Regions from separate parts of the Mycobacterium xenopi genome, predicted to be linked through region 1. Evidence: predicted binding sites of a transcription regulator. Region 1 holds the regulator's gene; the other holds the start of a gene.

Region 1 (4,414 bases):
TTCGAACGGTTCGATCGTCGGATACTTGCCCGAGCCACGACCCGCCCAGGTGCCCAGCAGCGGCGCTAATGCTTCGAGGTCGGGGTGTAGCTCAGCAGGCATGCCGCAAGCCTAACGATGAGGTGTTGGGGGCCCGGTCCACGGCCGCTCAGTTCGGCGCGGACACCTTGCGGTGTGCCCGCAGCGCCTCGATCTCCCGCTCGAAGTCGTCGGCCGAGGTAAACGACCGGTACACCGATGCGAACCGCAAATAGGCCACCTCGTCGAGTTCACGCAGCGGACCGAGGATCGCCAAGCCGACTTCGTGACTGGGGACTTCCGGCGACCCCTTTGCGCGCACGGTGTCTTCGACTTGCTGGGCGAGCAGATTCAGTGCATCGTCGTCGACCTGGCGGCCCTGACATGCCCGGCGCACGCCGCTGATCACCTTTTCCCGGCTGAACGGTTCGGTGACGCCGCTGCGCTTGACGACAGCCAGCACCGCTGTCTCCACGGTGGTGAAGCGCCGCCCACATTCCGGGCACGACCTGCGGCGCCGAATCGCCTGGCCTTCGTCGGTCTCTCGGGAGTCGACGACCCGGGAATCAGGATGGCGGCAGAACGGACAGTGCATGACCGCTCCTTCGTCCTGCCGGCAGATCTCAAACCACTTCGAGATTACCTGCGAGCTCCGCGCCAGGGCCACGACCGCCGTGCGCGGCAGATTTTCACCGCCACCACCACCGACGCCCGTTGGGCCCGCGCTGGTTTCGCGCTGCATCGCGGCGCGTCAGCCGACCGGGGCGATCAGCGTTTGGCCCGCGGTCAGCGTCGCCGACCGCAGGTCGTTCAGCTCCCGGATGCGCTGGACGACCTGGCCGACCGGAGCGTCGGGCGCCACGCGGGCGGCTAGGTGCGGCAGCGTCTCGCCGGCATCGACGCGCACCACCGCGAGCCGAGCCGGCAGCGGCCCAGGCTTGGCACCATCGACCGTCTCGCCGAAGTGGGCGATCACCCCCAACCACAGGGTGATCAATGCGGCCAGCAAGGCAAGGCCCACCGTCGTGGCGGGCCCGATCGGACGCCGGTGATGTGGCGCCGTGGACATCCACATCCCGGTTCCGCGGTAACGCGGCGGAGCAACCCGCGGGCGGGGCGGTCCAGGTCGTCGCCCCGCGTCCGGGCAGCCCGCCCGCGTTGGCCTGCCCGAATGCCCGATGGTCGGCCGCGTTGCCTGGATGAGCGTCATGGGGTCCTCCCGTCCTGTCATGGTCGATCGCATGTTCGACTGTATTCGCTCGTGCGTTCGATTTGATGCAAATCTCCGAACGCGTGATCGAATCGTTGCGAAGCCATTGAACTGTAAGCGATGGCACCGACAACTTCCCGAGCCATATCGCGGGTGCTCCGACCGGCAAGGCAACACGACGCGACACGTGTCGAACAAATGTTTGAGGATCGGTCGATATCGGGCTACATTAAGGGGCTATGAGCGATAGCACCGACACCCCCACCGGCATCGGCCGCCGCGCGCGAGCTGCGGATTCAGCGCTGACCGAGCGGCAGCGCACCATCCTGGAAGTCATCCGCGCCTCGGTCACCAGCCGTGGATATCCGCCGAGCATCCGCGAGATCGGTGACGCGGTAGGGCTTACGTCGACTTCGTCGGTGGCTCACCAGCTGCGCACGCTTGAGCGCAAAGGCTATCTGCGACGCGACCCGAATCGCCCGCGGGCGGTCGACGTCCGCGGAGCCGACGACTCCGCAGCGCCTGTTCTCACCGACGTTTCCGGCTCGGACGCCTTGCCCGAACCGACATTCGTCCCCGTGCTGGGCCGCATCGCGGCGGGTGGGCCGATTCTGGCCGAGGAAGCCGTCGAAGACGTGTTTCCGCTGCCGCGTGAGCTGGTCGGTGAGGGTGCGTTGTTCTTGCTGCGGGTCGTCGGCGACTCGATGGTCGACGCCGCGATCTGCGACGGCGACTGGGTGGTGGTGCGCCAGCAAAACGTGGCCGACAACGGCGACATCGTCGCAGCGATGATCGACGGCGAAGCCACCGTCAAGACGTTCAAACGCACCGGCGGTCAAGTCTGGCTGATGCCGCACAATCCGGCATTCGACCCGATCCCCGGCAACGACGCCGCGATCCTGGGCAAGGTCGTCACCGTCATCCGCAAGATCTGACATAGTCCAGGCCCCGCCTAGCGGGCCTTGATGAAGCCGTTGGCACGGGCGACTTCTTCGCTGGCGAACCAGAGTTCGGCGAAGGCGTCGTCGTAGAGTTTGCTGTCGGGCGTGTAGTAAAGGCCGAAGCTGGCATTGCCCTTGACGGGATACCCCTCCGGCGCCTCACGCGGATCCTCCAGCGGAAGATGGATCGTGGGCTTGGCCGCAGTCCGCGCGTCGGCGTCGTCGGTTTCGACGGCCGCATGCCGTCCCGTCGTGCGCACCTGGGCCTCCGACGGAATGCGGGTGGGGGCGGTGTCGACCGCGTCGGGGTCGTCCACACCGATTTCGTCCTCGAAGCGCGCGGGTGCCCCGCCCGCAGGCTCGGTGCCGGCCGCTCGTGGCGCTGCGTATCGCGCACTGGGCATCCGATCCGTGCTGGGCGCCGGCTGATCCGGTGCGGCCACCGGCTGGGGATGACCCGGCATCTGCGGGTACCCCGGGGCGAACGGTGACAAGCCGAGGTCACGCCCGGGCTCAATCGCCCACTGGTCGTCGGTGGTCGGCACGGATGCGGGGCGCGGGGGTTCAACATCGCGGGCGGTTTCCCGGCTAATGGCGCGTCGAGCGGCGACCCTGCGCCGACGCGCCCACAGCGTCGCCGACACCAGCAGACCCGCCACGAGCAACGCCGGGACCACTACCGCTAGCCACCACCAGCGCCAGGTCGTTTTTCCGCCAGCGGGCATGACGGGTCGGCTCGGCTGGGTTTGGCCCGGCGCCTGCAGACCTGACAGCGACGACGCCAGGCTCGGCGGCTCGGCGGCATAGGTGTTCGTGGCGCGGTTCCAGGAGATGGTGCCGCCGGTGAATTTCTGCGAGACCACGTCACCGTTCACCGTCTGATCGCCAACCGGCGCGCCGAGCTTGCCTTTCGCGCCGCCGAGCTTGTCCCACGCGGCTTTCATCGCGCCGCGCACGACGAAGGCACCGTGGGCCGGTGTCCAGAAAATCACCGGCTTGTCCGCGGCGGAAAAAGTGCTGATGCGACTGGCCGGCTTGATGCCGCCGTCGGTTTCGTTTGCCGTCGGGAAGCCCAGGTCGCTGCCGACTGGCCCGCCGAGTGACTCGTATTTCGCCAACAGGTCGCCTTCTACGGCGTTGGCCCCGGTGGCCGGGCTGAAAAAGACCTTCCCGCCGACGAAGTTCTGGGCTACTCCGTTGTCGCCCACCGGGTATTGTCCGCCTTGCTTGGCGCCCAGTGGACCTGTCGCTCCACCGGCTGCGCGCCACGCTGTGTTGATCGCCGCCGTGGCATCGATGGGCACCTGAAGGCCGGTCAGTTGCTGCGCCAACTCCGGTGGAACCGTGGTGAACACCTTCGTCATCCGGTTCCATGACACGCGTCCGCCGCTGAACGACTGGGTCGCGTTTTCGCCGTCGTAGGTTTCGTCGCTGACCGGAACGCCCAGCGGCCCGCCCGAGCTGCCGAGCTTGTCCCACGCGGCGTTCATGGCGCCGCGCACCACGAACGCGCCGTGGGCAGCCGACCAGAAGATCACGGGCTTGTCGCTCGCGGAGAACGTGCTGACCAACGTGTCCGGTCCGGCCAGGCCAGGTACTTCGCTAATGGTCGGGAAGCCCAAATCGCTGCCGGCCGGTCCGCCCAGTGATTCGTATAGGTCCAGAATCGGCCCATACAACGATCTGGCCCCGGTCGCGGGCGTGAAGAAGATTTTGCCGCCGGCGAAGTCTTGGACGAAGCCGTCGCCGACGGCATAGACCTGGCCCTGCTTGGGGCCCAGACGCGAATCGGCGCCACCGCCAGCTTCCCATGCCGCGGTGATAGCGGCGTCGGCGTCGCTTTCCGGCGACGCCACCGCAACCGGCGCCACCGCCACGGGCACTACCGCGGCGGCCAGCGTCAGCACCGCACGGCCCACGAGCCCGCCTCGCCGCATCGTCATCGGCCCTCCCTGACCGCGGCTCTTGCTAGATCTCGCGGGCGCCAATTGGGGGGATTCCTCCTCACGCAGGTCCGCATCATTGTCGCGCCAGAACGCCTTTTTAGCACCCGACCGCAATTGCGAAGTCACAGTACAGACATTACGGAAAGAGATACCCAGCCGATGTCGAAATGATGCACGCCATACCGGTGTCGCGGGCGTGGCCGGTACATCTCGCGCGCAGATTGCGTTACCGTCCGGGATTGGGGCTTCACTCCGCAAGGCTGGGTTCGCCACGTCCCGGGGACGTCCCGATCCGAGGC
Region 2 (4,414 bases), 550 kb from region 1:
TGACGGGTCGGTACGCCGAGCGAGCAGGTGACCGGGTGGACATGCACGGCCATCAGTTCGGGATTGATGCGTAAGCCGGCGATCCCGGATTCTTCGCTGGCTTCCCGCAGTGCGGCGGCGACGATGTCGTCGTCGCCGTCGTCGCAATGTCCGCCAAGCTGTACCCAGCGGCCTAGCCGCGGATGCAAGGTGAGCAGTGTGTGGCTCCCGGTGGCGTCGGTCACCAGCGTCGATGCGGTGACGTGGCCAGGCACGCAGTCGCGGCTGCAGGCGTCGTCGCGGGCATGCACGAAAGCCAGCACCGCGTGGCGCAGTGACTCTTGGGCCGGGTCGGGGGCACGCCAGCCGGTGAGCAGCGAGATCGCTGAGTCGCGGACACTCACTTGCGCACCAGCAAGCCGTCTAGCGGTGCCGGCGGCCGAGGGAATGTCGGTTCGGTCGGGTAACCAATAGCGACGGCGCCCAACGGTTCCCAGTCGCCCGGCAACTCCAGCTCGTCACGCACTATGTCGGCGGCGAAGATGGTCGAGCCGATCCAGCAGCTGCCCACCCCGCGCACCGCCAGCGCCACCAGCAGCGCCTGCACGGCCGCACCGACCGCGACGGTGAACATGGTGTGCTCGGCGGCGGTGCGGGCAGCATCGGGATAACTGTGTGCGCCGTCGGGAACCAGCATCGGGATGACGACTTCGGGTGCGTCGTAAAGGATCTGGCCGCGCGCCACCCGCCGCTCGACGGCGTCGGGGGGCTTGCGGTCACCGAGCAGGTCGGCCCGCCACTTGTCGCGCATGCGGTCCAGCAGCCGAAGGCGGAGCTCCGGGGTCTGCAGCCACACGAACCGTGCGGGCCGGGTGTGGTGGGGGGCCGGCGCGGTCAGCGCTTCGGCGACGGCGTCTTCGATCAGGTGCGCGGGGACGGGTTGCTCGCTGAACTGACGCACGGAGCGGCGCAGCAACTGGGCCTGCCGACGGCCCTGGTCGAGTGCTTCGGCGGTGCCCAGCCAGAACAGGTCTTCCGTTCCCGCGCGGATTAGTCGCCGCGCTGTCGAGCCGTCGTCGGTGATGTGCAGTCCGCGTACCACGGCCACCGGTATTCCGGTGAGCTTTCCCTTGACCAGATCGGCTGCCGCGGCGACTTCGTCGGCAACGGCGATTTCGGTGACCACCAACTCGTTGCCGTGCGGGTCGGCGATTCCGGCGTAACTGTGCAACACGGCCAGACCGGCCGAGCCGACGGCAGCATCGGTCTGCCCGTTGCGCCACGCGCGGCCCATGGTGTCGGTGATCACCACCGCGACGGTGATTCCGAGCCGCTCGCGCAGTTCGGCGCGCAGGGTTGCGGCACTGGCGTCGGGGTCGACAGGCAGTAGGGCCAGCTCGGCTGCACTGACGTTTGAGCCGTCCACCCCGGCCGCGGCCTGCACCAGCCCGAGCCGGTTCTCGGTGATCAAAGTGCGGCCCTTGCGGGCCAGCACACGCACCGTTTCTTCGTCGATCAGCTTGCGCCGCAGCTGGTCTCGCGCTTCGACATCTTCGGGGGCGGGCACGATGCGGCCCTCACATTTGGACACCACCTTGCTGGTGATCACCACAACGTCGCCGTCGCGCAGCCAGGGCGCAGCCTGGGCAATCGCAGCGGCCAGGTTGTCGCCGGGCCGGAATTCGGGAAGGTCGGTGACGGGGATGATCTCGACAGTCGACGCGGCACCGTGACCCGCGGTCACGCTGCTCATACTGCCACACCCGCGAGTTCCAGTCCCGCGCTGACCATGTCGGCCGTTGCTTTAGGGTCGGTCATCAGTAGCGGTATGGATCGGACTGCGACGCCTTCGATTTCGGCGTGATCGCCCTCGTGGACCAGCCAGCAGTCGAGAATGCCGGTCGCCTGGCGGGCCCCGTAGTGTTGGCCGACGGCCTCGGCAGTGCATTTGACACCGATCACGGTGAGGCATTCATATGCCATGCCGCGCAACGGCTTTCCGTCGATGATGGGCGAATAGCCGACCACGGGAGCCGGCGTCGAGCGCAGTGCAGCCCGGATGCCGGGGATGGCCAGGATGGCGCCGATGCTCACGACGGGGTTTGACGGTGCCAGCATGATGATGTCGGCGTGGGTGATCGCCTCGGCGACTTCGGGTGCAGCGTTGGCGTTTTCGGCGCCAACGAACGCGAAGCTGTGGGTCGGTACTTGGGCACGATGACGCACCCACCATTCCTGGAAGTGGATCGCACGCCGGTTGCCGTCAGCTGGATCGGTTATGACGGCGTGGGTTTCGCAGCGGTCGTCGCTAACCGGCAGCAGGCGGGCGCCCGGCTGCCAGCGGTCGCACAGCGCCGCGGTGACTTGCGAGAGCGGGTAGCCGGCTCGCAGCATCTGGCTGCGCACCAAGTGGGTGGCCAAGTCGCGATCGCCCAGCTGGAACCAGTCGGGCTGAACCCCGTAGCGCGCGAGTTCCTCTTTGGCGTGCCAGGTTTCGTCGCGACGGCCCCACCCGCGCTGCGGGTCGACCGCGCCGCCGAGTGTGTACATGCAGGTGTCGAGGTCTGGGCAGACGCGTAGGCCGTGAATCCAGGCGTCGTCACCGATGTTCACCACGGCGGTGAGTTCGTGCTCGGCCGGGCCGTGATCGGAGGCGAACTGGCCCAGGCCGAGCAGGTGCTGGACACCGAGCAGGAAGCGGGCGCCGCCCACGCCGCCGACCAGAACCGTGATCTTCACACCGCACGACAGTACGCCCGGTGACGATGCGGTCTGCGCAGCGGACCGAGGAGGAGGCGGGCTGTGGGGTTGGGCCCGGTGACGATGCGGTCTAGGCAGCGGACCGAGGGATACCGTCCGACACGCGGGGGCGCAGATCGGCACATTGCCGCTGAAATTTGGTCACGACATGGTATGGAATTTGGTTTCAGCGCTTGACCACGGCAAGTTACCCGTGTGTAATCACATCAGTGTCATTTCCCGGTTGGCCGGCCGGTTGCGGTGTCGCAGACCGAGATTCGATCACTTGTTCGAAAAGAGATGGCCGCATAACACATCAGAACAGTGGCGACATTCACGATCAGCGAATCCAGGTGAGGAGGCGGAGCATGTCCTATGAGCACCTGCGGGGCGTAGTGGGAGGGACACCGCACACCAATACCGGCTCGGCGACAACGGGTCCGGCGCGGCGGCCCCATTTGAGTCTGGTTTCCGACGCTGCCAACGTATTTCCGCTGGGGCCCGTGACCCGCGACCAATGGCAAGACCGTGCGCTGTGCGCGCAAACCGACCCCGAGGCATTCTTTCCCGAGAAGGGCGGCTCCACTCGCGAGGCGAAAAAGATCTGCCTGGGCTGTGAGGTGCGCGCCGAGTGCCTGGAGTACGCGCTGGCACACGACGAGCGCTTCGGCATCTGGGGTGGCCTCTCCGAGCGGGAGCGCCGTCGCCTCAAGCGCGGCATCATCTAACGCGCCCGGGCTAGTCGACACGTTTAGTCGTCGTCGATCGTGGGGTCGATGACTGAGGGGTCGACGTCCAAATACGTCGCCACCTGAGCCACCAGAATCTCGTGCAGCAATTCGCCAAGTTCGACGGTGTCTTTCGCACGCCGCTCGATCGGTTTGCGGAACAATACAATTCGTGCGCGTGTGGCGTTGCCGCGGACATCGACACCGGCGGGGATCAACCGGGCCAGCGCGATCGGCCCGTCGGCGACGACCTCAGGCGGCCACTGCACGCTGTCGGGGTCGTTGGGACACATGCGCGGGATCTCGTCAACCGCCACGTCAAGCCCCGACACCCGATCCTGCCACCGGCGCTCGATGGGCTCATAGGCCTCCAGCACCGCCATGTCGAAACGCTCGGCCCGGCTGCGCCAGCCTGGCACCGTCGGCGGCAGCAGCGGCCCACGCATCTCGCGTCCTCGCCGCGCTGCCGAGCGCCGCGCGGACCGACTGCCTCGTCGCGAGCCGCGAGAATCGCTCACGCGCCGATGGTAACGGTTGCACATCGCGGCCCCGCCCAATGCGCGTGTCCGGCCCCGTGGCGTCGTTTCCGCACGATAGCCTCTCGACCGTGAATGCTCCGCGTCGCTGCTGCCGGCCCGGGTGTCCGCACCACGCGGTGGCGACGTTGACGTTCGTCTACTCGGATTCCACGGCGGTGATCGGTCCGCTGGCCACCGCGCGCGAGCCGCACTCGTGGGATCTGTGCGTCGGCCATGCCGGCCGGATCACCGCGCCGCGCGGGTGGGAACTTGTTCGCCATCCCGGCCCCTTGCCGAACCCGGATGAGGACGATCTGGTGGCCCTCGCCGACGCGGTGCGCGAAGGCCGCGGCGGGTTGGCAAATCGGCCCCCGGTCAACGGCTTCTGTGATCCTGGCGGCGCGTCTTCTGGGGCACCGGCCAGCGCCGTGAATACCGGCGCGCTGGCTT

The links. Region 1 encodes LexA, which represses DNA repair genes until DNA is damaged. Its sites were predicted from a motif close to CGAACANNTGTTCG; they were not measured.
Region 2: cofD (2-phospho-L-lactate transferase) is a predicted target of LexA. The motif match lies at 2,998-3,011, and genes of this name have one in related genera.

Annotation. Positions count from the first base shown of each region.
Region 1 covers NZ_AP022314.1:3,207,932-3,212,345, forward strand. The annotation lists gene MYXE_RS15090 (peroxynitrite isomerase) at 1-102, opposite strand, end outside; gene nrdR (transcriptional regulator NrdR) at 149-613, opposite strand; gene MYXE_RS15100 (LysM peptidoglycan-binding domain-containing protein) at 770-1,228, opposite strand; gene lexA (transcriptional repressor LexA) at 1,468-2,163, shown strand; gene MYXE_RS15110 (LGFP repeat-containing protein) at 2,181-4,112, opposite strand.
Region 2 covers NZ_AP022314.1:3,761,236-3,765,649, reverse strand. The annotation lists gene MYXE_RS17860 (NUDIX domain-containing protein) at 1-383, opposite strand, end outside; gene MYXE_RS17855 (coenzyme F420-0:L-glutamate ligase) at 380-1,732, opposite strand; gene cofD (2-phospho-L-lactate transferase) at 1,729-2,718, opposite strand; gene MYXE_RS17845 (WhiB family transcriptional regulator) at 3,087-3,446, shown strand; gene MYXE_RS17840 (metallopeptidase family protein) at 3,470-3,892, opposite strand; gene MYXE_RS17835 (DUF3499 domain-containing protein) at 4,054-4,414, shown strand, end outside.